3 regions of the Aquabacterium sp. G14 genome follow, and region 3 is predicted to be linked to each of the others. Evidence: predicted binding sites of a transcription regulator. Region 3 holds the regulator's gene; each other region holds the start of a gene.

Region 1 (10,158 bases), on a different contig from region 3:
GCAGGGCCAGGAAGCGAGCGCGCTTGATGGCGGTGGTCAGTTGACGCTGGTAGATCGCGCGGGTGCCGGTCAGGCGTGCGGGGATGATCTTGCCGTTTTCAGCGATGAAGTCGCGCAGGGTGTCAACGTCCTTGTAGTCGATCTGTTCGACGTTGGCGACGGTGAAGCGGCAGAAGCGCTTGCGACGGAACAGCAGGGATTGCGTGTTGCGCTTGCCCTTGCGGTCTTTGGAGAACTTGCCGTTCTTGGAGCGGGGTGCAGCCATGAGAACCTCTCAGTATCCGAATGGATGTGTTAAACGATGTCGTTGAGTTCGGTGATGTGCAGCAGAACGCCACGTCCGGCGCGAGGAGCACCCAGAAAACCAGCCAACCCGAAGGTCACGCCTGTTTCTTGCCGGTTCAGTTTCTCGGCCATGGGGCCCAGTGCAACTGCCTTGATCTCCAGCTTGACCTTGCGGTTTTGCTGTGCCTCTGTCACCTCGGATTCGTGCTGAAGCACGAGATCGAGGGCGGGTAGGCCGGCGGGGGTGTATCTCAGCGCTTTGCGTTCAATGATTTGTGCAGACAGCAGGACGCGGTTCATGCAGTCAATCGGTGAACGGTGGACGCGATGCCTGAATGCCTTGCGGCATCAATCAGGCAGCGGCTTGTTCCTGCTGGGCCTTGCGGGCCTCTTCACGCTCAACTTGCTTCATCATCACGGAAGGAGCGGTCTCGGCCTTGTCCTTCAGCACGGTCAGGTGACGCAGCACAGCGTCATTGAACTTGAAGCCGGTTTCGATTTCAGCCAGGGTTTCCTTGCTGATTTCGACGTTCAGGCACAGGTAGTGTGCCTTGGCCAGCTTGTTGATCTGGTAAGCCAGCTGACGACGGCCCCAGTCTTCAACGCGGTGAACCTGGCCACCGGTGGTGGTGATCAGGGTCTTGTAGCGCTCGAGCATGGCGGGCACTTGTTCGCTTTGATCCGGGTGGATCAGCACGACGATTTCGTAGTGACGCATGGAAACTCCTTGTGGATTCCAGTTGATGGAAGCCGTCGCGAAGCGTCAAACCCGCTGACGGCAAGGGCTGCTCTGGTGGTTGAATCCCAAAGCAACATTCAGAAAACCCATGATTATAGCAATGAAAACGCCGCCCGTGGGCGGCGCATCAGTGAATCGTTCAAGGCGGGACGTCCGCGTCCCGCTTGATGTCGTCAGTTTACTTGGCGGCCAGGCGCTGCCAAGTGTCGATGACGGTGTCAGGGTTCAGCGAAATCGACACAATGCCTTCGGCGGCCAGCCACTCGGCGAAGTCGGGGTGGTCGCTGGGACCTTGGCCACAGATGCCGATGTACTTGCCCTGGGCGCGGCAGGCGGCAATCGCACGCGAGATCATGGCCTTGACGGCCGGATCACGTTCGTCGAAGTCGGCGGCCAGCAACTCCAGGCCTGAGTCGCGGTCCAGACCCAGGGTCAACTGGGTCAGGTCGTTCGATCCGATCGACATGCCGTCGAAGAACTCCAGGAACTGGTCTGCCAAGATCGCGTTGGAAGGCACCTCACACATCATGATGACGCGCAGGCCGTCCTTGCCACCCTTGGATGCGCGCACCAAGCCGTGGTCGGCCAGCATGTTCGTGACACGCTCGGCTTGTTTGAGGGTGCGCACGAAGGGCACCATGATCTCGACGTTGGTCAGGCCCATGTCGTTGCGCACGCGCTTGAGCGCTTCGCATTCCATGGCGAATGCTTCACCGAATTCGGAGCTGATGTAGCGCGAGGCGCCACGGAAGCCCAGCATCGGGTTCTCTTCTTCCGGCTCGTAGCGTGAACCACCGATCAGCTTCTTGTACTCGTTGGACTTGAAGTCCGACAGGCGCACGATGACGGGTTTGGGCCAGAACGCGGCGGCGATGGTGGCGATGCCTTCGGCCAGTTTGTCCACATAGAACGCGCGCGGCGAAGCATGGCCGCGGGCCACCGATTCGACAGCCTTCTTCAGGTCGTTGTCGATGTTCGGGTAGTCGAGAATCGCCTTGGGGTGAACGCCGATGTTGTTGTTGATGATGAACTCGAGGCGAGCCAAGCCCACGCCGCTGTTGGGCATCTGGGCAAAGTCGAAGGCCAGTTGGGGGTTGCCCACGTTCATCATGACCTTCAGACCGATGTGCGGCATCTCGCCACGGGTCACTTCGGTGACTTCGGTTTCCAGCAGGCCTTCGTAGATGTAGCCGGTGTCGCCTTCGGAGCAGGCCACGGTCACCAGGGTGCCGTCGGTCAGGCGCTCGGTGGCGTTGCCGCAGCCGACCACGGCGGGGATGCCCAGTTCACGCGCGATGATGGCCGCGTGGCAGGTTCGGCCGCCACGGTTGGTCACGATGGCGCTTGCGCGCTTCATGACGGGTTCCCAGTTGGGGTCGGTCATGTCGGTGACGAGGATATCGCCGGGCTTGACGGTGTCCATCTCCGAGATGCTGTGCACGATGCGCACGGGGCCGGTGCCGATCTTCTGACCAATGGCGCGACCTTCGGCCAGCACGGTGCCGGTGCCCTTGAGCTTGTAGCGCTGCTCGGCCTTGCCTTGCTGCTGGCTCTTCACGGTTTCAGGGCGAGCCTGCAGGATGTAGAGCTTGCCGTCGGTGCCGTCCTTGCCCCATTCGATGTCCATCGGGCGGCCATAGTGCTCTTCGATGATGACGGCGTAGCGTGCCAGTTCGGTCACGTCTTCATTGGTCAGGCTGTAGCGGTTGCGGGCCTCGACGGTGGTGTCAACGGTGCGCACCAGCTTGCCTGTGGCAGCCTTTTCCTCGGCCGAAGCGAACTCCATCTTGATCAGCTTGGAGCCCAGATTGCGGCGGATGACGGCCTGCTTGCCAGACTTCAGGGCGGGCTTGTGCACGTAGAACTCGTCAGGGTTGACGGCGCCTTGCACCACGGTTTCGCCCAGACCGTAGCTGGAGGTGATGAAGACCACGTCCTGGAAGCCTGACTCGGTGTCGATGGTGAACATCACGCCAGCGGCGCCCAGGTCAGAGCGAACCATGCGCTGCACGCCTGCAGACAGGGCGACCACGTCGTGGGCAAAGCCCTTGTGCACACGGTAGGAAATGGCGCGGTCGTTGTACAGCGAGGCGAACACTTCCTTCATCTTGTGCAGGATGTCTTCGATGCCAACCACGTTCAGGAAGGTTTCCTGCTGACCGGCGAACGAGGCGTCCGGCAGGTCTTCAGCGGTGGCGGACGAACGCACAGCGAACGAGGCGTCAGGGTTGTCGCCGGCCAGCTTGGCGTAGGCCGTGCGGATGGCCTGTTCCAGATCGGCGGGGAAGGGTTGGGCTTCGACCCAGCCACGGATTTCGGCGCCAGCTTCGGCCAGGGCGCGCACGTCTTCCGTGTCGAGCGCGGCCAGGCGCTGGCTGATGCGCTCGGACAGGCCGTCGTGCTTGAGGAACTCACGGAAGGCGTGGGCCGTGGTGGCGAAGCCGGTGGGCACGCGCACGCCGTTGGGCAACTGCGAGATCATCTCGCCGAGGCTGGCGTTCTTGCCGCCGACGACTTCAACGTCCTCGTTGCGCAGTTGTTCGAAAGGGACGACCAGGGCGGTCGGCTCAAATCGGTTGGTCATGAAAACTCCAGGATGGTGAAAAAATCTGGCGTTGCCCTGTCCGATGTCACACGATGTTGCAAAGAGGCCTGGAGTTCTATTTGTATGGCCTGGGTGCGCAAGAGCTGTGGCAGGGCATCAATGTGCGACATTGTACGGTCAGGCCTATGATCCGGGTTTGTCTGTTTCCTATTCCAGGGCGTGTTACTGGGTGGTGAGCGCGGCGTCCCGCTGGGGCCCCTCATCGTTCAGCGCCCCACCATTTCATGTCCGACCGTACCGTCTTCTTCATTTCCGATGGCACCGGCATCACCGCCGAAACCATGGGCAATTCCATCCTGGCGCAGTTCGCGATCAAGCCACGCCACATCCGCCGTCCCTTCATCGACTCGGTGGACAAGGCCTATCAGGTGGTGCGGGAGATCAACGCCACCGGGGTGCGCGAGGGCAAGCGTCCCATCGTGTTCATCACGATGGCCAATGATGACGTGATGCCCATTCTCAAGACCTGCGATGGCAAGGTCTTCGACGTGATTCAGACCTTCGTGGCGCCGCTCGAAGAAGAGTTCAACATGAAGTCGAACCACCGTGTGGGGCGCTTCAGCGACCCCAGCCAGGACACGGGGTACAACGAACGCATCGAAGCCATCAACTTTGCGTTGGAGCACGATGACGGACAGTCGTCGCGCAGCCTGGATGCCGCTGACGTGGTGCTGGTTGGGGTGAGTCGGTGCGGCAAGACGCCGACTTCGCTGTACTTGGCCATGCAGCACGGCATCAAGGCAGCGAACGTGCCCTTGATTCCTGAGGATTTCGACCGAGGCTTCTTGCCCACGATGCTCAAGCCTTACAAGAAAAAGTGCTTTGGCTTGACCATCGACCCTCAGCGCCTGAGTCAGATTCGCAACGAGCGGCGTCCGGGGAGCAAATATGCCAGCTTGGAAAACTGCCGTTTCGAGGTGAATCAGGCGGAGGCCATGATGCGCCGTGAAGGCATTGACTGGCTGTCCTCCACCCATAAATCCATTGAGGAGATCGCCACAACGATCTTGCGCGACATTCGCCCTGATCGGTTGGTGTACTGATGAGCGGCCATGTGAAACCCGTGCTGGGCGACGCTGAGTTGCCCTCGCCGATCATTGAGCAGGATGGTCAGTCTGTTGTCATGAGTTTTGATGACACCAGCATCCAGAGTCGCATGCGGTTGGATGATCCGACTGCGCTGGACCTGGATTACAGCCGCGCCATGATGGCGTTTTTGTTGATGCAACCCCAACCTGAGTCGATCTTGATGATCGGGTTGGGGGGCGGGTCTCTGGTGAAGTATTGTCATCGCCACTTGCCGCAGACGCGCATCACCGTGGTTGAAATCAATCCGGAGGTGATCGCGGCGAGGGACGCGTTTCTGGTGCCTCCGGATGATGCAAGACTTTCTGTGGTGTGCGCGAATGGAGCCGATGTGGTGGCTCAGGCCGTGCGCGGCAGTTACGACGTCATTCTGGTTGACGGTTTTGGTCCACAGGGCGAACAGCCGGAGGCTTTGAGCAGTTTGGCGTTTTACAAAGCCTGCCGAGCTGCTCTGCGGTCAACTGGGGTGTTGATGGTGAACCTCCAGGACGCTGAACCGCTGTGCAGCCGCTTGATTGGCAGAATCTGGCAGATGTTCGGTGAGCCCGTGGTGCCATTGGAAGTGCCATGTGGCGGCAACTTGGTGGTCCTTGCTGCGGACGAGGCATCTTTTCAGTCGTGTGCAGCCCAGGTGCGCCGACGTTGGCGCGAATTGGACAAGGTGCATCAAGAGACTCTGGGCGACGTCATGTTGGGCTTGGAAGAGGAGCTCAAGCCTTGGGTAAAGCCAGCCGGCGTAGCAAAGCCGGCACGTAAGCGCAAGCGTTGATAGCGTAGGCTGGGCGCGAGTTGAGCGATTGAGTGAGACACGTGCTGTTACAGGGGGGACCCTCTTTGGTGGGATCATCCGCTCAGTGGAACATGCTGGGGTGCGTCGAATGACGCCCCGCGACTGGTATGCCGCAAGGCATCTGTCGATGTGTTCTGGTGTGGCTGTGCCAGGAACAACCGAAGAGCGACGATGAGCCTTGACGCGACGGAACAGAATCCTCAACTGTCGGGATTCCAAGCTCTCGAAGTAGATCCATCACATGACGCAGCCTTGATGCGTCAGATTCACCAGCTGCGGTTTCAGGTTTATTGCCTGGAGCAAGGTTTTTTGGATGCCATTGACTATCCGAAAGGGTATGAGGCTGACGAACACGACCTGCGGTCTTTTCACTTTGCAAGCTGCGGCACAGACGGTGGTCTGGCCGGTTACGTGCGTTTGGTTTGTGCGGACGCGGCTGGGTCTTTCCCATTTCAAGCGCATTGCGACGCGCTGTACCCAGGCATCGTCTTGCCACCTACCCATCAATCGGTGGAGATCAGCCGGTTGATGGTGAGCGCGATACATCGACGTCAGCCTGACCGGTCCCCCGAGATCTTGTGCAGCATGTTCCGGCAGATGTACATGCGAAGCGTTCGCCAAGGCGTTCGCTATTGGTACGCCGCCATGGAGCGATCTCTGGTACGTGTGCTGCAGCGGATGTTGGGGGTCGAGTTTCGGCAAATTGGTCCGGTGACAGATTACTACGGGCCCGTGGCACCTTACCTGATTGATTTGCACGTCTTGGCAGCCCAACTCAGCGAGGGGCACCCGAGCCTCTTCGAGGCTGTGCGCCCGCCAGAAATGTGCTGTTGATGTAAGCGGCAGTGTATTTCGTGAGAAATTTGCTTTACATTGCTGCATAAACGTGTTGAACACAACCCGTTACACTTTGGCTGTCGGTCGAGTGGGATGATCGTTTGGACGGGGTGGTTGTCTTGCCTGTTGCAGGCGCCGTCCCTGGGGATCGCCAGTTGCCTGAATGAATTCGCTGGCCACTTCACCTGAAAGATGGTTTGCCATGAGCGCACTCACTGCAGAGCCCGTGAATTTCGCCCCGTTCTTCACCGGACGAGAGGTGAGGCGAGTCGAGGATGCCGGCTTGATGGACAAGGTGTATCAGCTTCGCCATCAGGTCTACTGTGTGGAATGCCATTACCTGGATGTCGATGATTATCCAGACGGTCGTGAACGAGATGATTGTGATGTGCATTCGTCTCACTTCGTCGCGCTGAACCTTCAGGGTGAAATGGCCGGTTACGTGCGTTTGGTACATCCGGATGCCATTCAGACGTTCCCATTTCAGACCCACTGTGTGCAGTTGCTTGAGGGAGTGTCCTTGCCGCCTGCAGACAAGTCTGCCGAGATCAGTCGCCTGATGGTGTCATCTCGCTACCGCCGCCGCCGTGGGGACAAGGTGTCCGGCGTGACGGTGAATGAAGAGCACTTGTCCGATCATGAGCGTCGGGTCAGTTCGCCTCAAATCCTGCTGTGCATGTATCGGCAGATGTATCAGTACAGCCTGCAGCACGACATTCGCTATTGGTACGCCGCGATGGAGCGTTATCTGGCCAATGCCTTAGCCGGCATGAATTTTGGTTTTCAGCAGATAGGTCCTTACACGGACTACTATGGTCCGGTCGCTCCCTTCTTGGGAGATCTGCGTCAACTGGAAGATGGCCTGAGCAACTCGGCGCCCGCCCTGCTGGAATGGTTGCAAAGTCCTGGTTGAGCAATGGGCTGGTTATCGTTGCTGCCCGATGGCGCGTTGCGGGGACTCCGTCGACTCATCTTGAAGATGGGGCGGCGAATGGACAGGCAAAAAATGCTGGCTCAATCGCGGCGCAGGGCGATGGGCATGATTCCATTGGCGGCGCAACACAGTGCTGCCTATCGTGTCTTGCTGCGGGAGCATGGGTGTGGTCACACTCCAGCCGGGTCAGCTGAATGGGCTCAATTGCCGGTTCTCACAAAGCAGAACACATTTGGACGTTTTGCACTGAACGAGTTGGCACGTGACGTTCCTGCTCAGGAATTGGCGGACGTGCTCACCAGCTCCGGACGCGGCGGGCGCAGTTTCGGGTTCCGGTTGACTGCGCGTGATCAGCACGAAGACGGGTGGTTTGACATCGACCTGGGTCTTCAGGATGTTTTCGACGTTGACCGGCGTTCCACGCTCTTGGTGAACTGCTTGCCAATGGGAGTGGTGTTTCGCTCCAAGGCCGTTGCCGTGGCCAATGTGAGTGTCCGGCAGGACATGGCATGCTCGATTCTTCGGGATGTTGGACCGAAGTTTCAGCAAACAGTGCTGTGCACCGATCCGCTCTTCATCCGAGCGTTGCTGGAGGAGGCGGAGGTCGCGGGCGTTGACTGGAAGGCGCTCAACACCAGTGTGATCATCGGCGAAGAGATCTTGGTGGAGGCTCAGCGAGATTACATCGCGTCGCGCATGGGCATCGATCTGGACGTCGACGACAGCCGTCTGATTGGCAGTTCGTTCGGCGTGGGGGAGTTGGGGCTGAACCTGCTGTTTGAGACGCGTGACACCATTCGCATGCGCCGCGCAGCAGTTCGCGATGCTCGTGTCGCGCAGGCACTAGGGTGTCGCGATGGCATCGCGTCTATTCCGTCCTTGTTTTGCTACAACCCGCTGCGCTCGTTCATTGAGGTGCTCAACCCGGATGAAGACGGGTATGGGGAGATGTGCGTGACGATGCTGGACCAGCAGGCTGTGATTCCTCTGCCGCGTTACACCACAGGTGACATGGCACGCTTGTTGAGCGAGGAAGAGGCTCGTGCACTCGCGATCCAGTCGGGCGGTGCTCCCCCTTGGTTGCCGATGATTGCGGTGAAGGGGCGAATCAAGGATCAGCTCGCTGGATTGCCCTCTGTCGAGGGGGTTAAAGAGTGCTTGTATCGTGACCACGCTGTTGCTGACCGTTTGACGGGGGCCTTCAAGATCTTGGTGGACGAAGGTGGTCCCATGCGGGTTGTCTTCCAGGCTCGTCCAGACACCGAGTCTGACTTGGCTTTTCTCTCAAATCGGCTGACCGTGATGCTGCGGGAACGTTGGCAGACACCGCTCCAGGCCGAAGCGTTGGCGGCGACGGCTTTCCCATGGCGCCCCCTGCTAGACCATGAGCGGAAGTTTGCGTACATGGATGCGCCAGCAGGTTGATGTCGATTTTTTTGACATGCCTATGATGCGATCGACCAGGCTGTCAATAAAGTTCAAATAAATCAATGACTTAATCATCGTTTTGGGGTTGGCATGAAGACTGCTTGGTTGTAGGCGTTGGAAGCGTTCAATCACCCAGGAGGTCTCATGATCAAGTCCACAATCAAACAAACACTGACGGCCATGGCGTTGGCTGCGGCTTCTGTTGGTTCTGCTAATGCTTTTGTCATCGTTGGCGGCGATTTCAAGATGACCGTCGATCTGTATGACTCTGCGACGGCCTCGTACACTTCAACGTGTAATTCAGTCGCCAGTTGTGATGCTGCTGTGGCGCCTGGCGGGCAGGCTGCGGGAAGCATCGGTTCGGTGAACACGAGTGCCGACACGATGGGTATTTTTTCAATTTCGTCCATCACCCGTGTATCTGACAACATTCAGTGGTTTACACGCGGTGTTGATGGCTATCTGACCGGTATTTTCGGAAACCTTCAAGACAGCTCCGTCAGCCTTTTTGGGCCCTTCGTTGCGACAACCTCGGTCGGTGGCACCTTCGCCGTCTATAAGAACGCTTTCGACTACAACACGTCTTTGGGCCCCAATGTTGGGGTCAACAAGGATTTGAACGCTGGCCTGTATCCAGGCATTAGCGGTGGTCAGCTGGTGTTGCAAGGCGTGTTTGGGTCTGGAACCTTGCTTGGTGATACCACTACTACTTTCAGTAGCGTTTTTAATGGTGCTGGTATCTCTGGAAACAGCAGTGCGTACCTCGACATCATCGGTGGCGACTGGGCGTACCATTTCGATACAGACAGTCAGGTTGGTCTGAACGGCGAAATTCGTGATCTCAAGGCGACTTTTACTTTCTCCCCGACAAGTGATGCAACCAGCAAAGGTTGGACCGTGGCATCGACCGCTGACATCGGCGGCTCTACAGTTCCTGAACCGGGTGCCCTGGCTTTGATCGCCCTGGGTTTGCTCGGTGCCGGTGCTGCGACCCGCCGCAAGGCCTGAAGAAGTATCTGAGTCGTCGGGTCTTGCTCTGAAAAGAGCGTTGAACCCAAGCAAAAGGCCCCGAGAGGGGCCTTTTGTGTTTTGAGCTGGCGGTGGGTTCTGATCAGTTGTAATCACTGACCGGCACGCACGAGCAGAACAGGTTGCGATCGCCATACACGTTGTCGACGCGACCCACAGGCGACCAGTACTTCTGCTTGCGCAGGCTGGCCACCGGGTAGGCGGCCAACTCGCGGCTGTATGCATGCGGCCAGTCGGCCTTCAGCAGGCTGGCGGCCGTGTGCGGGGCGTTCTTGAGCGGGTTGTCGTCCTGTGGCAACTTGCCTTGTTCGACCAGGCGAATCTCTTCGCGGATGGCGATCATGGCGTCACAGAAGCGGTCCAGTTCTGCCTGCGATTCGCTCTCGGTGGGCTCCACCATCAAGGTGCCTGCCACCGGGAAGCTC
Region 2 (10,158 bases), on a different contig from region 3:
CTTGCTATAGTAGAGGGCTTCGGAGAGGTGGATGAGCGGTTTAAGTCGCACGCCTGGAAAGCGTGTGTGGGTTAATAGCCCACCGCGGGTTCGAATCCCGCCCTCTCCGCCAAGACATGACCCCAAGTGATGGATTCGCTTGGGGTTTTTTCTTGTCTGATGTGTCACACCATCCCCAGCCTGCGCGCCAGCTTGCGCAGGTTGCTCGGGTCCATCTGCAGGGTGCGTGCGGCGGCGGCCCATTTGCCCTGGTTCTGTTGCAGGGCCTCTTCAATGTGCTGGCGCTGAAACCGGTCCACAGCGCTTTGCAGCGGCTCCAGGTCGCGCACGGGGGCGAGCTTCTCCGCGGCCTTGGCCGCGACCTCGTTGCCGTCCAGTCCCAGCCAGGGGGCCTCAATGCTGAGCAACTCCGTGCGTGACTCGGCCTGGCTCAGCACCTTCAAGGCCGCGCGGCTGATCACGTGCTCCAACTCGCGCACATTGCCCGGCCACCCATACGTCAGCAGCGCTTTCTCGGCATCCGGCGACAGACGCAGGCAACGCAGCCCCAGCCGTGCCCGATTCAGCTCCAGGAAATGCCCGGCCAGCACCAGGATGTCGCGCCCGCGTTCGCGCAAGGGCGGGATGTGCACCGGGTACACCGAGAGCCGGTGGTACAGATCAGCCCGAAAACGCCCAGCCCGCACCTCCTCCCACAGCTTGCGGTTGGTGGCCGCAATCACGCGCACGTCCACATGCCGGGGCTCATCCGTGCCCAGGCGCTGGATCTCGCCGTTTTGCAGTGCGCGCAGCAGCTTGGCCTGAATCGACAGCGGCAACTCGCCAATCTCATCCAGAAACAGGGTGCCACCGTTGGCGGTTTCAAAACGTCCGGGCCGATCCTGCCCCGCACCCGAGAACGCCCCTTTGACGTGACCGAACAGCTCGCTCTCTGCCAGCGTCTCTGGCAAGGCTGCGCAGTTGACGTACACCAGCGGCTTGTCCGCCCGGGGGGAATGGCGGTGCAGCCAGCGGGCAAACAACTCCTTGCCCACGCCGGTCTCGCCCTGTAGCAGCACCGGCAGCTCGGAGTCGGCCACCACCCCCAACTCGTCCAGCAACTGCCGCAGCACCGCGCTGCTGCCCAAGATGGAGCTGGGCGCATCGCTCTCGCCGGCAACCCCTTCAGGGCGTGACAGGCGAAGGCTGCGCAGATCATGCTCAAGGCGGCACACCCGCAGCACCGATTCGATGTAGAGCGCGCAGGCACGCAAGGACGTCAGCGTCTGCGCGTCGAAATGGTTGGGCTCGAGGGCATCCAGCGTCACGGCACCCCACAAGCGGCCATCCAGAAACAGGCTCATGCCCAGACAGTCGTGCACCGGCAGCGGCGCATCCGGGCTGTCCTGCAGCAGGCCGTCGTAGGGGTCGGGGAGCTCGCAGTCGGCTGCAAATTGCACTGGCTCACGCGACGCCATGATCTGCGCCAGACGGGGGTGCTTGCCCATCGTGAAGCTGCGTCCGAGCACTTCGTGCACCAGTCCCGTTGCGGCCTGAGGGCGCAGGCTGTCGCCGTCCAGCCGCAAGAGCACGACGGCACTGCAGGCGAAGGCGTCGCGCACGCCCACGACCAGGCGTTGCAAGCGCAGGGCGGCCGGCAGCTCGCTCGACAGATCTGTCAGCAGGGTGGTTTGAAGGGCGGTGAAATCTACCATATCAGGTCATTTTAACCAGTTTTTGGTAGGGTGAATTATACCTTGCATTCAGCTAAGTCATTGATTTGAAAGAAATCATCAGCGGGCACGGGTTTTGCGCTCTGTGAGACTGACAGGCATTTCTCGTCTCATAAGGAGTTGTACATGACAAGACCACGACCCGACACCCTTGATCGTTGCACGCGGGCACCGCGCGCATGCGAAGGAGGGCGTCAACATGGGTAACTATCGCAAGCTCTGGTGGACCCTGATTGGGGTTCTCGGCGTCACGTTCTGCTTACTCGGCTGGTTCGGGCGAGAGGTGTACCGCGAGGCGCCACCGATTCCCGCACAGGTCGTCAGCGCCGATGGCACCGTGCTCTTTACGGAAAAGGACATTCTCGATGGACAGACTGCCTGGCAAAGCGTGGGCGGCATGCAACTGGGTTCCATCTGGGGCCACGGTGCTTACCAGGCACCGGACTGGTCGGCTGACTGGCTGCACCGTGAACTGACCACGTGGCTCGATCTGGCTGCGCAAGACGAGTTCGGTCAGGCGTACGCCGAGATCTCTGAAGAGCAGCAAGCCGTGCTGCGTCATCGGCTGAAGAACGAGTACCGCCAGAATCAGGTGAGAGACGGTGTGCTGGTGTTGAGTGCGCGTCGTCAAATGGCTGTGCAACAGACAGCGGCTTACTACGACACCTTGTTTGGCAGTGACCCTGCCATGCAGCAGACCCGCAAGAACTTCGCCATGAAGGAAGACACCTTGCCAGATGCGGGCCGTCGCGAGCAGATGACCCGGTTCTTCTTCTGGACGTCATGGGTGGCCGCCACCGAACGTCCAGGGCAAGATGCCACCTACACCAACAACTGGCCGCACGAACCGCTGATTGGCAACCAACCTACCGGTGAAAACCTCATGTGGTCGGTGATCAGTGTCATCTTGCTGGTGGCGGGCATTGGTTTCCTGGTCTGGGCCTGGGCCTTCCTGCGCAAACAGGACGAAGAAGAGCCCGTGGCGCCTGCGCGTGATCCCCTGACCACGATCCCCTTGACGCCTTCGCAGCGTTCGCTGGGCAAGTACCTCTTCCTGGTGGTGGCGCTGTTTGGCTTTCAGGTGTTCCTGGGCGGGGCCACCGCTCACTACACGGTTGAAGGTCAGGACTTCTACGGCTTCCCGCTGTCGCGCTGGTTCCCCTACACCTTGTTGCGCACATGGCACTTGCAAAGTGCGCTGTTCTGGATTGCCACGGGCTTCCTGGCTGCGGGGCTGTTCCTGGCGCCCATCATCAACGGTGGCAAAGACCCGAAGCTGCAGAAGGTCGGTGTCGATGTTCTGTTCTGGGCGCTGGTGGTCGTGGTCGTGGGCTCGTTCGTCGGCAACTACCTGGCCATTGCCCAGATCATGCCCGCCGAGTGGAGCTTCATGCTGGGTCACCAGGGTTATGAATACGTCGACCTGGGTCGCCTCTGGCAGATCGGCAAGTTCGCCGGTATTGCGTTCTGGCTGGTGCTGATGCTGCGCGGCATGGTGCCGGCGCTGCGCACCCCGGGTGGAGACAAGAACCTGCTGGCCTTGCTGACGGCTTCGGTGATCGCCATCGGTCTGTTCTACGGTGCCGGCTTTGCTTACGGCGAGCGCACGCACCTGTCGGTGATGGAGTACTGGCGCTGGTGGGTGGTTCACCTTTGGGTGGAGGGCTTCTTCGAAGTCTTCGCCACCGCAGCTCTGGCCTTCATTTTTGCCAGCATGGGCCTGGTGTCCAAGCGTTTGGCCACCGCCGCCAGCCTGGCCTCCGCTTCTCTGTTCATGCTCGGTGGTGTGCCAGGTACCTTCCACCATCTGTACTTCTCGGGCACGACCACGCCGGTCATGGCCGTGGGTGCTACCTTCAGTGCACTCGAAGTGGTGCCGCTGATTGTCCTGGGACATGAGGCCTGGGAGCACTGGCGCTTGCAACACCGCGCCGAGTGGATGCAGCGTGTGAAGTGGCCCTTGATGTGTTTCGTCGCCGTGGCGTTCTGGAACATGCTGGGCGCAGGGGTGTTCGGCTTCATGATCAACCCGCCCATTGCGCTGTACTACATTCAGGGGCTGAACACGACGGCCACGCATGCGCACGCTGCCTTGTTCGGGGTGTATGGATTCTTGGCGCTGGGCTTCACCCTGTTGGTGCTGCGCTATGTGCGTCCGAACCTGTGCTTCAGCGAAGGTCTCATGAAGACGGCGTTCTGGGGCCTGAACATCGGTCTGGCCCTCATGATCTTTACCAGCCTGCTGCCGATCGGCCTCATCCAGTTCCACGCCAGTGTGAACGAAGGCCTCTGGTACGCGCGCAGTGAAGGGTTCATGCAGCAAGACATCCTGGTGACCCTGCGTTGGGTACGCACCTTTGGTGACGTGGTGTTCATCGTGGGTGCCATCGCCATGTTCTGGCAGGTGACCAAGGGTGTGTTCGGTTTCGACGGGTCCACCGCTGTGAAGCGCTGATCTACCCGATTGACGCGAACAGCGTCAACGCCCCCGGTTGGTGGAAGCACCACGGACCGGGGGCGTTTTCGTTTTCAGCCCAGTCCCGCCACGGCCAGCCTGGCCCCAAAGCCGATGAACAGCCCCCCGACGCTGCCTGTGCACAGCGCGGCCAGCTTGCGCCGGCGACGGAACACCGCAGCCAGATAGCTGCCCCCCAGGATCAGGGCCGACAGGTACACCATGCTGCACACCTGAACGATGACGCCCAGCACCAGGAATGACAGCCACGGATGAGGGTAGGTGGGCGAGACGAACTGGATGAAGAAGGACACGAAGAACAAGATGGCCTTCGGGTTCATGAGGCCGATGAGCAAGGCCACCCGGAAGGGGCGCCCCGATGCGGATGGGGCCGGGAGCGGGGCATCGACGTTGGCGACCGGGCCTTGCCACCGCTGGATGCCTGCTCGCAAAAGCCCCCAGCCCAGAAACGCCAGGTATGCCGCACCGGCGTACTTCAAGCCCACAAACAGCGCCGGATTCGCCTGAAACAGCGAGGCCACGCCCGTGGCCGCCAGGGTCATCAGGATCAGGTCCCCCGTGAAAATGCCCAAGGCCCCTCGGTAGCCCGCCGACACACCGTGTTGCGACGCGACCGTCATGACATACAGGGAGTTCGGCCCTGGCAAGAGCACGATGACGATGGTGCCAAGCACGAAGGTGGTGAGATCAGTGATGCCGTAGACCATGCCACATGGTAAACGCACCGCTTTGCACCGATACCGTGCATCACCGTCGCAAGACGGATGGCACGCGTGTTGCTTGTCACTGGGCGTGCGCACAGGTGATGTGGCTTGATGCACAGACGTGGTTTCCGCTGACGGCGGCGGGCATCCCCTGGATGCAAGGAACCCAAGTTGGCAGCCCGGCTGTCTATCCGCTGTCTTTCAAGCGTCGCAGGAGTGCATATGAAAATCGTCGTCGTTGGCCACGGTATGGTGGGTCACAAGTTTCTGGAGAGCCTGGCTGAGTCGGGTCTGCCCAACGCTGAAGTCACCGTGTTGTGTGAAGAGCCACGTCCGGCCTACGACCGGGTGCATCTGTCGGAGTACTTCGCAGGGAAGACGGCCGAGGACCTCTCTGTGGTCGAGTCCGGATTTTTTGAGCGCACGGGCTTCAAGCTGCGCCTTGCGGCACGCGCGGTCGCCATCGAGCGGCGCGATCGGACCGTGACCACGGCCGATGGCGAGGTGCTGCCCTACGACAAGCTCGTGCTTGCCACCGGTTCAACCCCTTTCGTGCCACCCATTCCCGGCCGCGATCGCGACAAGTGCTTCGTGTATCGCACCATTGAAGACCTGGAAGGCATGAAGGCTGCAGGTGCCAAGTCTCGTACGGGCGTGGTGGTGGGGGGCGGTCTGCTGGGGCTGGAGTGTGCCAAGGCCTTGCGCGACATGGGCTTGCAAACCCATGTGGTGGAGTTTGCACCGCGACTGATGGCCGTGCAGGTGGACGAGGGAGGTGGCCGCATCTTGCGCCACAAGATCGAGGCGCTGGGGGTGAGCGTGCTCACCAGTCGCAGTACCGTGAAGATCGTGGACGGGGCTGAGCACCGTCACCGCATGGTCTTTGAAGATGGCAGTTACCACGAGACCGACATGATCGTGTTCTCTGCCGGCATCCGCCCTCGCGACGAGTTGGCACGTCAGTGTGTGCTGGCAATCGGGCCGCGCGGAGGCGTGGTCATCGACGACCACTGCCGCACCAGTGATCACCACGTCTACGCCATCGGCGAGTGCGCTTCGTGGAACGAACAAACCTTCGGCCTGGTGGCGCCGGGCTATGACATGGCTCGTGTGGCCGCGCGGCACATTGCCGGCGATGCGCAAGCCACGTTCACCGGCGCCGACATGAGCACCAAGCTCAAGCTGATGGGGGTGGACGTGGCCAGCATTGGCGATGCGCATGGCAAGACGCCGCACAGCCGCAGTTTTCACTACAACGACGACATCCATCAGGTCTACAAGAAGATCGTGGTCAGCGAGGATGGAAAGAGGCTGCTGGGCGCTGTGCTAGTCGGCAACGCCGATGAATACGGCACCTTGCTGCAGATGGCGCTCAACGGCATCGCTTTGCCGGACAAGCCCGAGTTCCTGATCCTGCCGTCCAGCGATGGCCAGGCCAAGCCCGGGCTGGGCGTGGACGCCTTGCCCGACACGGCACAGATCTGTTCGTGCAACAGCGTCAGCAAGGGGCAGATCTGCGCGGCCGTGGGCGAAGGCGTGACTACCATCGCCGACCTGAAGGCCTGCACCAAAGCGGGGGCCACCTGCGGCGGCTGCGTGCCCCTCGTCACCCAGGTGATGAAGGCCGAGATGAGCAAGCGGGGCATGGCGGTCAACAACCACGTCTGCGAGCACTTTGCATACTCGCGCCAGGAGCTCTATCACCTCATCCGCGTGGGCAACATCCACACTTTTGACGAGCTGCTGGCCAAGCACGGGCAAGGTTTGGGGTGCGACATCTGCAAGCCCACCGCCGCCAACATTCTGGCCTCGGTGTGGAACGACTTCGTTCTCAAGAAGGACTTGGCCAGCCTGCAAGACAGCAATGACTACTTTTTGGGCAACATCCAGAAGGATGGCACTTACTCAGTCGTGCCTCGCATGGCCGGTGGCGAGGTCACGCCCGAAGGCTTGATCGCGGTGGGGCAGGTCGCCAAGAAGTACGGGCTGTACACCAAGATCACCGGTGGTCAACGGGTGGACCTTTTCGGCGCGCGTGTCGAGCAACTGCCGTTGATCTGGGAAGAACTGATCGCCGCGGGCTTTGAGTCGGGCCATGCTTACGGCAAGTCTCTGCGCACGGTCAAAAGCTGCGTGGGCTCGACCTGGTGCCGCTACGGCGTCGGCGACAGCGTGGGTCTGGCCGTGGAGTTGGAGAACCGTTACAAAGGCTTGCGTGCCCCCCACAAGATCAAGTTTGGCGTCTCCGGCTGCACCCGTGAGTGCGCCGAAGCCCAGGGCAAGGACATTGGTGTCATCGCCACCGAAAAGGGCTGGAACCTATATGTATGCGGCAACGGTGGCATGAAGCCCCGTCATGCCGAGTTGCTGGTCTCGGATCTGAGCAAAGACGAGTTGGTGCGCACGATCGACCGCGTGTTGATGTTCTATGTCCGTACCGCGGATCGCCTGCAACGCACCAGCACATGGCGCGACAACCTCGAGGGCGGTCTGGATTACCTCAAGGACGTGATCCTCCATGACAGCCTGGGTTTAGGGGCAGAGCTTGAAGCCCAGATGCAGCATGTCGTTGACACCTATCAGTGCGAATGGAAGGCGGCTGTGACCGACCCCGAGGTGCGCAAGCGCTTCCGTTCGTTCGTCAACAGCGATGCGACGGACGAGCGCATCGTTTTTGTGAAGGAGCGGGGACAGATCCGTCCCGCTCGGCCCGAAGAGCACGCCCCCCAGACCGACGAAATCACTGCCTGAGAGCCCTGGAAGGAGAACAACATGAACGCAGCCATTCTGGATTTTCCTCACGCAGCGCAGGAGTCCGGCCACCGAGAGGCCGACGTGGCCTGGACCCCGGTGTGCGCGGTGGAAGACATCGTGCCCAACACCGGGGTGTGTGCCCTGGTGGCAGGGCGGCACGTTGCCGTGTTTCGCGTGGGACAGGATCAGTTCTATGCGATCGATAACATTGACCCCAAGACAGGTGCCAGCGTGCTGTCTCGTGGCCTCATCGGCAGTCTGGGTGGACGTATCGTGGTGGCATCGCCCCTGTACAAGCAACACATCGAGCTGAGCAGCGGCGAGTGTCTGGAGTCCCCCGCATACTCCGTGCAGGCGCACCGCGTCAGCATTCATGCTGGGCAGGTGCGCGTCGCCTTGGCATGAGCCAGGCGCCTGACGTTGTTCCGCATGTTTTCGTGACCTATCTGCTTGCACATGACCTTGTCCGCCTCTCACCTTGTCCTGCGTGCCAAACAAATCGAGCTCGATGCCGTGCGGCATCTCGCAGAGCGCGTCGACTTGGCCGGGGTGGTGGGGCAGCTCATTGACGCACTGCAGCGTGAACGGGGGGCGGCCAGCGTTTACCTGGCCTCCGCCGGTCAACGTTTTGAGGTGGAACGCCAAGCGGCAGTGGATGCTGTGCGTCCTCTCGAAGGCAGCTTGCTCGCCTTGTTCAGTGAGCAGGGGCTGCGCACGCATGGCACCAGCGCCCGAACCCTGGCGTTGATGGCCTGGGTGCATTTGGATCTGCAGGCCTTGGCTGCCTTGCGCTTGCAGATTGAGCAGCGACAGCCCACCGCGCACGAGGTGGTGGCCGCGTACAGCCGTGTGATCGCCGGCTTGGTCGAGCTGATCTATCAGTTGGCTGAGGCTGCGCCTCATCCTGGCATCTCTCGCTTGTTGGTGGCCCTGGTCCACCTGATTCAAGGCAAGGAGGCCGCGGGTCAGGAGCGTGCGGTGGGGGCGGCCCTCTTTGCATCAGGTGCATGCAGCGAGGATCAGCAACTGCGCATTGTCAAGCTCATTGAAGCACAAGAGCACAGCCTCAAGGTGTTCGAGGAGTTCGCGCCGATCAACCTGCAGTCACAATGGCAGCAGCACCAGTTGACACCTCCCGTGGCCATGCTGGAACGCCTGCGTCGTACCTTGTGCACGGCCCGACATGGCACTGTCCTTGATCCACGCCTGAGTGACAGTTGGTTCGAGGTGGCCAGCGTGCGCATTGCCGCGCTATGGCAATGTGAGGTCGAGCTCGTCGAGGCTTTGCGTCAGGCGTGTGCGGCGCAGCTTGACGCGAACCAACAAGACCTGCGTGACGCGGAAGGCCTGCTCAGGCAGTTGCGTGACAACCCGCCCCCCCACACCGATGCCGTCAGCCGCTTTTTCAACACCCATGAGCAGCTGGATGCGGCGCCAGTCCTGGGTGCCCAGCCTGATGGCAAAGGCCACAGAAGCGATGCACATGACGCTGCCAAGGTTTCGTCTCTGGAAGACATGCTGCAGGCACAAACCGCTCGCCTGGCCAGCATGGAGTCCGAGTTGGAGGCGGCCCGGCGAGCCCTGCACGAGCGCAAGCTCATCGAACGAGCCAAAGGTGCACTCATGGCGCGCATGGGTTTGACGGAGGAGGCGGCCTTTCGCGCCCTGCAGAAGACCTCCATGGATCACAACCGCAAGCTCGTCGATGTGGCGGAGGCCGCGTTGGCCTTGCCCGATCTCGTGTTCGGGCCACGCCCCGATGTGCACCAAAACTGAACGCGCGCGCACCATCTTGGCGGCGTTGCGCCGTCGCGCATGCCCATCCGCCCTGGCACAGAACATGCATTCAAAAGTGGCATCAAGCTGAAGACGGCTTGCCTGTTTGGATGACGGCGTCCTGACACTGTCCCTGCGCATTGCAGGGGGTGTCAGACGCCGTTTTCATTTTGAGTCTCCCATTCTTTCAAGGATGCACCATGGCCTACCTTGCCCCTGCCGAGTTCGTGACCAAGATGGTCGACGCTGGCGAATCCAAATTGCTCATGTCCACCCGTGACACCCTTATTCGCGCCTTCATGGCGGGAGCCATCCTCTCACTCGCCGCAGCCTTTGCGGTCTCGGTCAGCGTCAACACAGGCAATCCCTTGCTCGGCGCCTTGCTGTTCCCGGTGGGCTTTTGCATGCTCTACCTCATGGGTTTTGATTTGCTGACAGGCGTCTTCACACTGGCACCGCTGGCCGTGTTCGACAAGCGTCCAGGCGCCACCTGGGGTGGGGTGATGCGTAACTGGGGTTTGGTGTTCACAGGCAACTTTGCTGGCGCGCTCACCGTGGCCTTCTTCATGGCCATCATCTTCACGTTTGGCTTCAGTGAGGCGCCCAACGCCATTGGGCAGAAGATTGGTCACATCGGCGAGGGTCGTACTCTCGGATATGCCGAGCACGGCGCAGCCGGCATGCTCACCCTGTTCATCCGCGGTGTGATGTGCAACTGGATGGTATCCACGGGCGT
Region 3 (10,158 bases):
GCGCTTCTTCCTGATCAGCCGCAAGGCCGACACCGAGTTCACCTTCGACGTCGACCTGGCCCTCAAGCAGAACGACGAGAACCCGGTGTTCTATGTCCAGTACGCCCACGCCCGCATCCAGTCGGTGCGTGCGCAGTACGCCGACAAGGGCGGAGATTTGAGCGCCCTGGGCGGCGCCAACCTGGCCCTGCTGACGGCCGACACCGAGCTGGCGCTGATGACCAAGCTGGCCGAGTTCCCCGGCATGCTCACCGCCGCGGCTCAGGGATTGGCGCCGCACGACGTCGCCTTCTACCTGCGCGACCTGGCCAGCGCCTTCCACAGCTACTACGCGGCGGAACGTTTCCTGGTCGACGAGGTCGAACTCAGCCGTGCCCGCGTGGCCCTGCTGAGCGCGACCGCGCAGGTGCTGCGCAACGGCCTGTCCCTGCTGGGCGTCAGCGCGCCCGACAAGATGTAAATCACCCCGGTGACCCAGAGAGGATCCCAGTCCATGACCACTCCACGTGCCGCGCAGCGCGGCGGTTTTTTCCTCGGCATGATCGTCGGCCTGTTGATCGGGCTGGCGCTCGCGCTGGGGGTGGCCGTCTACATCACCAAGGTGCCGCTGCCCTTCATCGACAAGGTGCCGCAACGCACCCCCGAGCAGGACGCCGCCGAGATGGAGCACAACAAGAGCTGGGACCCCAACAGCCCGCTGTACGGCAAGAACCCCGCCAAGCCGCGTGCGGTGCCAGCAGCCTCGGCCCCGTCCTCGGCTTCGTCGGCCGAGCCGACCGAAGCCCCGGTGGTGTCTGCTGAGCCGGCGTCGGCGCCTGCCGCAACGGCCTCCAAGCCGGCGGCGGCCAAGGCGGCCAGCGCGCCCGCCTCCAGCGCGCGCAATCCGGCAGCCATCCTGTCCGGTGCGGCGCCCGTGTCCACCGCGCCCGCCTCTGATGCGTTGAGCTACCAGGTGCAGGCCGGTGCCTATGCCAGCCAGGCCGAAGCCGAACAGCAACGTGCCAAGCTGGCCATCATGGGCCTGGAGTCCCGCATCCAGGAGCGCGAGGTCAATGGCCGCACCATGTTCCGGGTGCGCCTGGGGCCCTACGCGCAAAAGGATGCCGCCGAGGAAGTGCGCATCAAGCTGCAAGGCGCCGGGGTGGAGTCCGCCCTGGTGCGCATCCAGAAGTAAGCTGGGGCCACGGCCCCGTGGAAGGTCTGGGCGTTCGCGCCCAACAGAAAGGACGCTAGATGAATCGCCGCGAGTTTTCGATCCACACCCTGGGCGCACTGGGTTTGAGCGCCGGCTTGCCTGGCCTGGCCGTGGCCCAGGGCGGTCCCGTGGAAGGCACCCATTACGTCCGCCTGCCTCAGGCGGCGCCGGTGTCGGCCCCCGCTGGCAAGGTCGAGGTCGTCGAGTTCTTCTGGTACGGCTGCAACCACTGCTACAACTTCGAGCCGTCGCTGGCCGCCTGGGCCGAGAAACTGCCCGCCGATGTCGTGTTCCGACGCGTGCCGGTGGCCTTCCGTGAGAACCCCTTCGGCAACCACCAGCGCCTGTTTTACGCGTTGGAGGCGATGGGCCTGGTGTCCAGCTTGCATCCCAAGGTCTTCCGCGCCATCCACGCCGAAGGCCAGCCACTGGACAAGCCCGAAGCCATCGCCGCTTTCGTTGCTCGCCATGGGGTGGACCAAGCCAAGTTCATGGCCATGTTCAACTCCTTTGCGGTGCAGACCAAGTGCAAGCAGGCCCGCAGCCTGGCCGAGGCCTACAAGATCGACGGCGTGCCCACCCTGGGCATCGCAGGGCGCTATTTCACCTCGGTGTCGCTCAACGGCAACCACGAACGCACGCTGGCGACCACCAACTTCCTGATCAACGCGGCCCGAAAGGGACGCTGAGGCAGTTCCGGAGCGCGCAGGCGCAGGGAAATCGCGTTACTGGCGCGATTTCCCCATGGTTCGTGGCTAAAATCATTGCAAATTCCATGCCGATGATGACGAACCTGTTTTCCCCCTCTCTGTCGCCCCGCTTTGCACGCCTCACGGGCGCGCTGGCGCTGGGGTTGGCGACCCTGTGGTCTGCCCCGGCCAAGGCAGAGAAGGCAGATCGTTTTCAGCCGCTTCACTTTGCTGCCGACGCAGCGCGGGTGGAAGACAACCAGCGCCTCAACATCTTGAGCGGCAACGTCGAGATCACCAAGGGCACCATGGTGGTTCGCGCCGATCGCGTGGAAGTGCGTCAGAACCCCGACGGCACCCAGACGGCGACCGCCATCGGTGGCCCCGGGGGGCGTGCCTTCTTCCGCCAAAAGCGTGACGGGGTGGACGAGTCCATCGAAGGCGAAGCCGAGCGCATCGTCTACGACGGCAAGACCGAGATCGTGCGTTTCACCTCGCGCGCCATCATGCGCCGCCTGCAGGGCAACACCATCAACGATCAGGTCAGCGGCCCCGTCATCGTGTACGACAACAAGACCTCGGTCTTCCAGGTCGTTGGTGGGGGCAGCAGTGGCGGCGCCACCGGCCGTGTCCGGGGGGTGATCACCCCTCGCACCACGCCTGAGGGATCCAGCACCGAAGGCACCCGCTGATGAGCGCCTCGTCGGTCACATCTCCTCGCAGTGAACTCCGCGCCGAGCGCCTCAAAAAGCGCTACGGTGCCCGCACCGTGGTGCACGATGTGCATGTGGCCGTGGCCGCCGGTGAGGTCGTCGGCCTGCTGGGGCCCAACGGGGCCGGCAAAACCACCAGCTTCTACATGATCGTGGGCCTGGTGCCCGCCGATGCTGGCGAGATCACCATCGACGGCCAGCGCGTTGAGCGCCTGCCGATCCACCAGCGCGCGCGCTTGGGCCTGAGCTACCTGCCGCAGGAAGCGTCCATCTTCCGCCAGCTCAATGTCGAGGAGAACATCCGCGCGGTGCTGGAGTTGCAGGTGGACGAGCGCGGCAAGCGCCTGAGCAAAGACGTGATCCAGGAGCGCCTTGACGGCCTGCTGCACGAACTCAGCATCGAGAAGCTGCGCACCAACCCTGCGCTGTCCCTCTCGGGCGGCGAGCGCCGCCGCGTCGAAATTGCCCGCGCCCTCGCCACCCAGCCGCGCTTCATCCTGCTCGACGAGCCCTTTGCGGGCGTCGATCCCATCGCCGTCATCGAGATCCAGCGCATCATCAGCTTCCTCAAGGCGCGCGGCATCGGTGTGCTCATCACCGACCACAACGTCCGCGAAACGCTGGGCATCTGCGACCGCGCCTACATCATCAGTGAAGGTAGCGTCCTGGCCGAAGGCAGCCCGGCTGACATCGTGCACAACGCCGAGGTCCGCAAGGTCTATCTCGGCGAGCACTTCCGCATGTGAGTGACCGGCGCCCATGAAGCCCTCCCTGCAGTTTCGGCTTTCGCAACACCTGGCGCTGACCCCTCAGCTGCAGCAGTCCATCCGGCTCCTGCAGCTGTCCACCCTCGAACTGCACCAGGAAATCGAGCAGATGCTCGAACAAAATCCCTTCCTGGAGCCTGAGGACGATTACTCGCCCATCGAGACCGCGGCCTCACTGGAGTTCGAACGCCAGCGCAACGAGCGCAACAGCAGCGAAGACGCCGGCGCCGAACGTGACAGCGCGCCCGCCGAGGCCGACACCAGCGGCATCGACACCGCCGAGCTGGGCACCACCGAGCGCGAGGACTGGGAAAACGGCACCGAGCGCGACGACTTCGACGGCATCAGCGAAAGCCCGGCCCGCCAAAGCCAGGGCGACGACGACACCGACCCGCTCGAGCGCAACAGCCTGTCCATCACCCTGCAAGAGCACCTGCGTCAGCAATTGCTGGGCACCCGCTTGAGCGACGAGGACATGGCCGCGGTCGACATGCTCATCGAGTCCCTCAACGAGGACGGTTACCTCGCCGACACGCTCGAAGAGATCGCTGCCAGCCTGTTGCCCGACGAGCCGGACGAAGACACCCTCGACGAACTGATGTCGCGCTTGCGCTGCGCACTGGGCTGGCTGCAAAGCCTGGAGCCGGTGGGCGTGGGCGCGCGCAACCTCTCCGAGTGCCTGCTGCTGCAACTGCGCGGTCTGCCCGGCGAGCCCGCTCGCGAGGTCGCCATGGCCATCTGCCGCGAGCATCTTGAGTTGCTGGCCCGTCGCGACTTCAAGAAGCTCATGGCCGCCACCGGCGCCGACGAGGCTCTGCTGAAAGACGCGCAAAGCCTCATCGTCTCGCTCGAGCCTAAACCCGGCCGCGCCTTCACCCGCGCCGAGGCCAACATCATCATCCCGGACGTCATCGTCCAGAAGTCCGGCCGCGGCTGGAAAGTCGTCCTCAACCCGGACGTCATGCCCAAGCTGCGCATCAACGACTACTACGCGCAGGCCTTGCGCTCCAGCCGGGGCGCACGCGGCAGCACGGCCAGCGAAGGTCACGCCAACCTCAATGCCCGCCTGCAAGAGGCCCGCTGGTTCGTCAAGAACATCATGCAGCGCTTCGACACCATCTTGCGTGTCTCGCAGGCCATCGTCGATCGGCAAAAGAACTTCTTCACCCATGGCGAAATCGCCATGAAGCCCCTGGTCCTGCGCGAAATCGCCGACGAACTCGGGCTGCACGAGTCCACCATCTCGCGCGTGACCACCGCCAAGTACATGAACACGCCTTTCGGCACGTTCGAACTCAAGTACTTCTTCGGCTCCTCGCTCAACACCGAGGCAGGTGGCAACGCCTCCAGCACCGCGGTGCGCGCCCTCATCAAACAGCTGGTCGCGGCCGAAGATCCCAAGAAGCCCTTGTCAGACAGCGCCTTGTCCAGCATGCTGGAAGAGCAAGGCATCCAGGTCGCCCGCCGCACCGTCGCCAAATACCGCGAAGCCCTCAAGATCGCGCCTGCGAACCTGCGCAAGGCCTTGTGAGTGCACGTGATGGGTGGGGGCGCAGGCCGGGCGCTTCGCTGTCGCGATCCTGTCCCGCGCCGCAACGGCCCCTGATTCATTGACCATGCTTTACCGCCTCCAAGACCTTGTCGACCTCTTGCCCTGGCAGGACTGGGCCGCCTTGGCCCTGTTCGTGTTCGGCTGGATCGGCTATGCCCAGTTCGCCAGCCGCCGTGCCCGCGTTGAAAGCACCCTGCTGTCCAGCACCAATCACTACCGTCGCCTGTGGATGATCCAGGTCACCCACCGTGACCAGCGCGTGGTCGATGCCGCCATCACGCAGAACCTCGCCAGCAGCCCTGGCTTCTGGGCCTCCACCACCATTCTGGTACTCGGTGGTCTGCTTGCCGTGCTCGGCACCACCGAAAAGGCCAGTGAATTCGTCAGCGATCTGCCTTTTGCCGTGCGCACCTCCATGCAGGTTCTCGACATCAAGCTCATCGTCCTGCTGGCCGTCTTCATCTACGCCTTCTTCCGCTTCACCTGGTCCATGCGCGTCTATTCCTTCGGTGCGATCCTGGTCGGTGCGGCGCCCAATGTGGATGTGTTCAACCAAGGCGAGGCCGACCGTCAGGAGTTTGGCGACCGCGCCGGCAAGCTCATGGGCATGGCCGCCGAAAGCTTCGCCGACGGCCTGCGTGCCTACTACATGTCCTTCGCGGTCATCGCCTGGCTGGTCTCCCCGGTCGCCTTTGCCCTCGGCACCCTCGCGGTCCTCTGGATCCTGTATCGGCGAGAATTCCGCTCCGACGTGCTGGCGATCCTGCGCCCCTGACCACGTCCCTCCTTCTGTATTGCGACCCCATCATGCCCATCAAGCCCCCCCGCCGCCCCGTCGTGTCCTCGGCCACCGGACGCCCCTCGGGGGACGAGCGCGACCGCACGACGTCGTCCGCCCGCCCATCCCATGGGCGTGACGTGGCGCGAAGTGACGCGCGCGGCAGCGATGCACCAGGGCAGCCCTCCTCCGGGCGTGACCCACGCGCACGTGCCACGCATGGACGTGACCCGCGCGGGCGCGACTCGGCCCGCTCTGACGCCGGTCCCGGCTTCCGCCCTGCGTCGCGGTCGGCCTCCGAAGCCTGGCATGGCGGCGACGAGCGTCGCTATGGCGCTCCCTCCAGCAGTGCAGGTCGTCCCTCATCACGTCAGGCCCCCGAAAGCTGGCGTGCCAGCGACGATCGCCGCCCCAGTGCCGCACCCGGCGGTGCAGGTCGCGGCGCTTCCTCGCGTCCGGCACCCGCTCGCCCCGGCCCTCGCCCCGAGTCGCGCGACTCCGCCCAGCGCCCCGTGCTCGCCGCCGACCGCCCTGCTGCCCTCTACCTGTCCTGCCCCTCCGGCGTCGAATCCCTGCTGGCCACCGAGGCCCGCCGCATCCTCGGTGACGCAGCGCACATCACCGAGTCCCGCGGGGGCATCGAGGTGATCGCGCCCGCGAGCGCATCCCCCACCGAGCGACAGCACACCCTGCGCGACTACGCCATGCGCCTCAACCTCGAGAGTCGTCTGGCCCAACGCGTACTCTGGCGCGTCGCCTCCCGCGTCTACCGCCACGAAGACGACATCTACGTCCTCGCCCGGCAGGTCAACTGGTCCGACTGGATCACGCCGCAGCACACCCTGCGCGTCGACGTCGTCTCCCGCCGCAGCCACCTGCAAAGCCTCAACTTCGCCGGCCTGCGCGTCAAAGATGCCGTCTGCGACGACCTGCGCGAACGCACCGGTGAGCGCCCCAGCGTCGACACCCGCTTCCCCGACCTCGGCCTGGTCCTCTACCTTGACGACCTCGACGCCATCCTCTACGTCGATACCTCCGGCGAGGCTCTGTTCAAGCGCGGCTGGCGTGAAGACACCGGCGAAGCGCCGCTGAAAGAAACCCTGGCCGCCGCCATGCTCGCTGCCGCCGACTGGCAAGGCCGCCCCGAAGACGGCGCCTTGCTCGACCCCTGCTGCGGCGCTGGCACCATCCCGATCGAAGCCGCGCAGATCGCCTGCGGCATCGCCCCGGGACTGCAACGCCGCTTCGCCTTCGAGCGCCTCTTGCCTTTCCGCGCCCACCTGGCCGACTGGCAACGCCTCAAGCAAGCCGCCCGCGACCGCCAGCACCCGCCTCGCGTGCCCATCTACGCTGGCGACGTCGCCTTCCGCATGACCGACTTCGCCACCCGCAACGCCGAGCGCGCTGGCGTGCGCCAGCACATCGAGTTCAAAACCGCCGACGCCCTGCAGCGCCCCGTGCCCTGCGAGCGCGGCGTGCTCATGTTCAACCCGCCCTACGGCGAGCGCATCGACACCAAAGGCTCCGTGCGCAACGCCTACCGTGCCCGCTCCGAAGCCGACGACGAGATGGGTGACGACGCGCCCACGTCCCGTGCCGGCCGCGAGCAATTCCAGGACGACGAAGCCGCCACCTTCTTCCAGCGTCTGTCCTCCCACTGGAAGAAGCAATACCCCGGCTGGACCGCCTGGATCCTCAGCCCGGACATGAAACTGCCCAGCGCCATGCGCCTCAAAGAGAGCCGCCGTGTTGTCATGTTCAACGGCCCCATCGAGTGCCGCCTGTTCCGCTTCGACCTGGTCGCTGGCAGCAACAAGCCTCGCACGAGCACTTCGTCGGACGCGGCGTCACCACCCTCGCAGGCCGACTGACTCGCCCAGCCACCCCTTGACGCACTGGGCATCAAGCGGGCGCTCGCCGGCACACACGGGCCCTGTGTCTGTGTAGGCGCACGCCGCAGGCCTCTTTGCCATGTGGGGTGCCGGGGGACGGTGAAGAGCGCGCCCTCAAGCAGGTGCGTTCAGCCTTCGAACTGCGCACCGAGCACACTGAGCATGGCCAGTGGCGCCGTGTCGGCCCGTAGCACCCGCCGCCCCAGACTCACAGCCGACCAGCCGAGTGACAAAGCCAGCGCCTCTTCCTCGGCGCTCAGCCCCCCCTCCGGCCCACTCAGAAAACACCAATCGCGCGGGACCTTGGCCGCGTCTTGCGGCGCCGCTGTTGCCAGCCATTGCCGCACCGACACGGCGTCTCGCAGACTCAACACCCCACGCATCACCGGCTCCAACTCGGTTCCAGCCTCAGCGGATTGCAGCCAACTGCTCACGCTCCGCACGGGATGCACCTGAGGCACCACCGCCCGGCCACTTTGCTCGCAGGCCGACACGGCCACCGCCTGCCAGTGCGCCACCTTCTTCGCCGCCCGCTCGCCATCCAGTCGCAACACCGATCGTGCGCACACCAGCGGCTGAATGGCATAGACCCCCAACTCCGCCGCTTTCTCTACCAGCGCATCCATCCGGTCATTCGCCGGCATGCCCATCGCCAGCGTCACCCGCACCGGCAACTCCCGAGGCTCGTGCACAGGCTCGCCCAAGGTCACTGTCACCGACTTGCGCCCCATTTCCATCACGGTGGCCAGGCACTCCTGCCCCTGGCCATCAAACAGACGCAGCGCATCCCCCGGCTGCATGCGCAGCACCTGCACATGACGCGCCGCGCCATCGGGCAGCGACACCTCCGCTCCGGGGCGCATGGACAAAGACTCAATATGAAAACGCGGCAGCACACACACCTCATCAGTCAGATTGCCCAAGCCAGCCCGGGCCAGCCCCGATTGTCCCGCACCCGTACATGCCTTCCACAGGGCCACGGTCATCGACCCGCCGCCCGCGCCCCCCCATGCAGCCCGCCCCCTGACACAGCTTCCAGCCGCAGCCAGCGCCCCTTCAACGCATCTTTTTCAACTTTTTTGCAAAAGCACTTGCGCACTCGTCCAAAACAGTGCCATAATTGCGTTCTTCGCTGATCGCAACAACAAAACGCGATCGACACAGCGAACTGATCTTTAAAAATTAGCAGCCGATAAGCGTGGGTGTTTGGATGAAAGAGGCCAAATGCTCACGGTAAGAGAAGTGCGTTAAATCACTTCAATTCCGTTAAGAGCGAGTTTACAGAGATTAAACTGAAGAGTTTGATCCTGGCTCAGATTGAACGCTGGCGGCATGCCTTACACATGCAAGTCGAACGGTAACGGGTCCTTCGGGATGCCGACGAGTGGCGAACGGGTGAGTAATATATCGGAACGTGCCCAGTAGTGGGGGATAACTGCTCGAAAGAGCAGCTAATACCGCATACGACCTGAGGGTGAAAGGGGGGGATCGCAAGACCTCTCGCTATTGGAGCGGCCGATATCAGATTAGCTAGTTGGTGGGGTAAAGGCCTACCAAGGCAACGATCTGTAGTTGGTCTGAGAGGACGACCAGCCACACTGGGACTGAGACACGGCCCAGACTCCTACGGGAGGCAGCAGTGGGGAATTTTGGACAATGGGCGCAAGCCTGATCCAGCAATGCCGCGTGCAGGAAGAAGGCCTTCGGGTTGTAAACTGCTTTTGTCAGGGAAGAAATCTTCTGGGCTAATACCCCGGGAGGATGACGGTACCTGAAGAATAAGCACCGGCTAACTACGTGCCAGCAGCCGCGGTAATACGTAGGGTGCGAGCGTTAATCGGAATTACTGGGCGTAAAGCGTGCGCAGGCGGCTTTGCAAGACAGATGTGAAATCCCCGGGCTCAACCTGGGAACTGCATTTGTGACTGCAAGGCTAGAGTACGGCAGAGGGGGATGGAATTCCGCGTGTAGCAGTGAAATGCGTAGATATGCGGAGGAACACCAATGGCGAAGGCAATCCCCTGGGCCTGTACTGACGCTCATGCACGAAAGCGTGGGGAGCAAACAGGATTAGATACCCTGGTAGTCCACGCCCTAAACGATGTCAACTGGTTGTTGGACGGCTTGCTGTTCAGTAACGAAGCTAACGCGTGAAGTTGACCGCCTGGGGAGTACGGCCGCAAGGTTGAAACTCAAAGGAATTGACGGGGACCCGCACAAGCGGTGGATGATGTGGTTTAATTCGATGCAACGCGAAAAACCTTACCTACCCTTGACATGTCAAGAATTCTGCAGAGATGTGGAAGTGCTCGAAAGAGAACTTGAACACAGGTGCTGCATGGCCGTCGTCAGCTCGTGTCGTGAGATGTTGGGTTAAGTCCCGCAACGAGCGCAACCCTTGTCATTAGTTGCTACGCAAGAGCACTCTAATGAGACTGCCGGTGACAAACCGGAGGAAGGTGGGGATGACGTCAGGTCCTCATGGCCCTTATGGGTAGGGCTACACACGTCATACAATGGCCGGTACAGAGGGCTGCCAACCCGCGAGGGGGAGCCAATCCCAGAAAACCGG

Evidence for each region. The regulator sigma-54, encoded in region 3, starts transcription at its own class of promoters, with help from an activator protein. The targets are predictions, from matches to a motif close to TGGCANGNAANCTGCTTT.
Region 1: WIT60_RS02685 (PEP-CTERM sorting domain-containing protein) is a predicted target of sigma-54. The motif match lies at 8,791-8,808, and genes of this name have one in related genera.
Region 2: nirB (nitrite reductase large subunit NirB) is a predicted target of sigma-54. The motif match lies at 4,954-4,971, and genes of this name have one in related genera.

Annotation. Positions count from the first base shown of each region.
Region 1 is NZ_JBBEYB010000002.1:73,803-83,960, reverse strand. It holds gene rpsR (30S ribosomal protein S18) at 1-265, opposite strand, end outside; gene priB (primosomal replication protein N) at 295-585, opposite strand; gene rpsF (30S ribosomal protein S6) at 638-1,003, opposite strand; gene ppsA (phosphoenolpyruvate synthase) at 1,203-3,608, opposite strand; gene ppsR (posphoenolpyruvate synthetase regulatory kinase/phosphorylase PpsR) at 3,854-4,672, shown strand; gene WIT60_RS02705 (fused MFS/spermidine synthase) at 4,672-5,484, shown strand; gene WIT60_RS02700 (GNAT family N-acyltransferase) at 5,677-6,339, shown strand; gene WIT60_RS02695 (PEP-CTERM/exosortase system-associated acyltransferase) at 6,545-7,255, shown strand; gene WIT60_RS02690 (phenylacetate--CoA ligase family protein) at 7,334-8,701, shown strand; gene WIT60_RS02685 (PEP-CTERM sorting domain-containing protein) at 8,849-9,712, shown strand; gene gcvP (aminomethyl-transferring glycine dehydrogenase) at 9,816-10,158, opposite strand, start outside.
Region 2 is NZ_JBBEYB010000014.1:43,665-53,822, forward strand. It holds tRNA gene WIT60_RS13770 (tRNA-Ser) at 22-112, shown strand; gene norR (nitric oxide reductase transcriptional regulator NorR) at 165-1,694, opposite strand; gene WIT60_RS13780 (nitric-oxide reductase large subunit) at 1,912-4,167, shown strand; gene leuE (leucine efflux protein LeuE) at 4,242-4,895, opposite strand; gene nirB (nitrite reductase large subunit NirB) at 5,115-7,643, shown strand; gene nirD (nitrite reductase small subunit NirD) at 7,665-8,051, shown strand; gene WIT60_RS13800 (nitrate- and nitrite sensing domain-containing protein) at 8,103-9,422, shown strand; gene WIT60_RS13805 (formate/nitrite transporter family protein) at 9,623-10,158, shown strand, end outside.
Region 3 is NZ_JBBEYB010000013.1:4,093-14,250, reverse strand. It holds gene argS (arginine--tRNA ligase) at 1-460, shown strand, start outside; gene WIT60_RS13205 (SPOR domain-containing protein) at 494-1,174, shown strand; gene WIT60_RS13200 (thiol:disulfide interchange protein DsbA/DsbL) at 1,234-1,884, shown strand; gene lptA (lipopolysaccharide transport periplasmic protein LptA) at 1,971-2,576, shown strand; gene lptB (LPS export ABC transporter ATP-binding protein) at 2,576-3,343, shown strand; gene WIT60_RS13185 (RNA polymerase factor sigma-54) at 3,357-4,895, shown strand; gene WIT60_RS13180 (DUF599 domain-containing protein) at 4,981-5,691, shown strand; gene WIT60_RS13175 (THUMP domain-containing class I SAM-dependent RNA methyltransferase) at 5,724-7,565, shown strand; gene WIT60_RS13170 (16S rRNA (uracil(1498)-N(3))-methyltransferase) at 7,715-8,479, opposite strand; rRNA gene WIT60_RS13165 (16S ribosomal RNA) at 8,876-10,158, shown strand, end outside.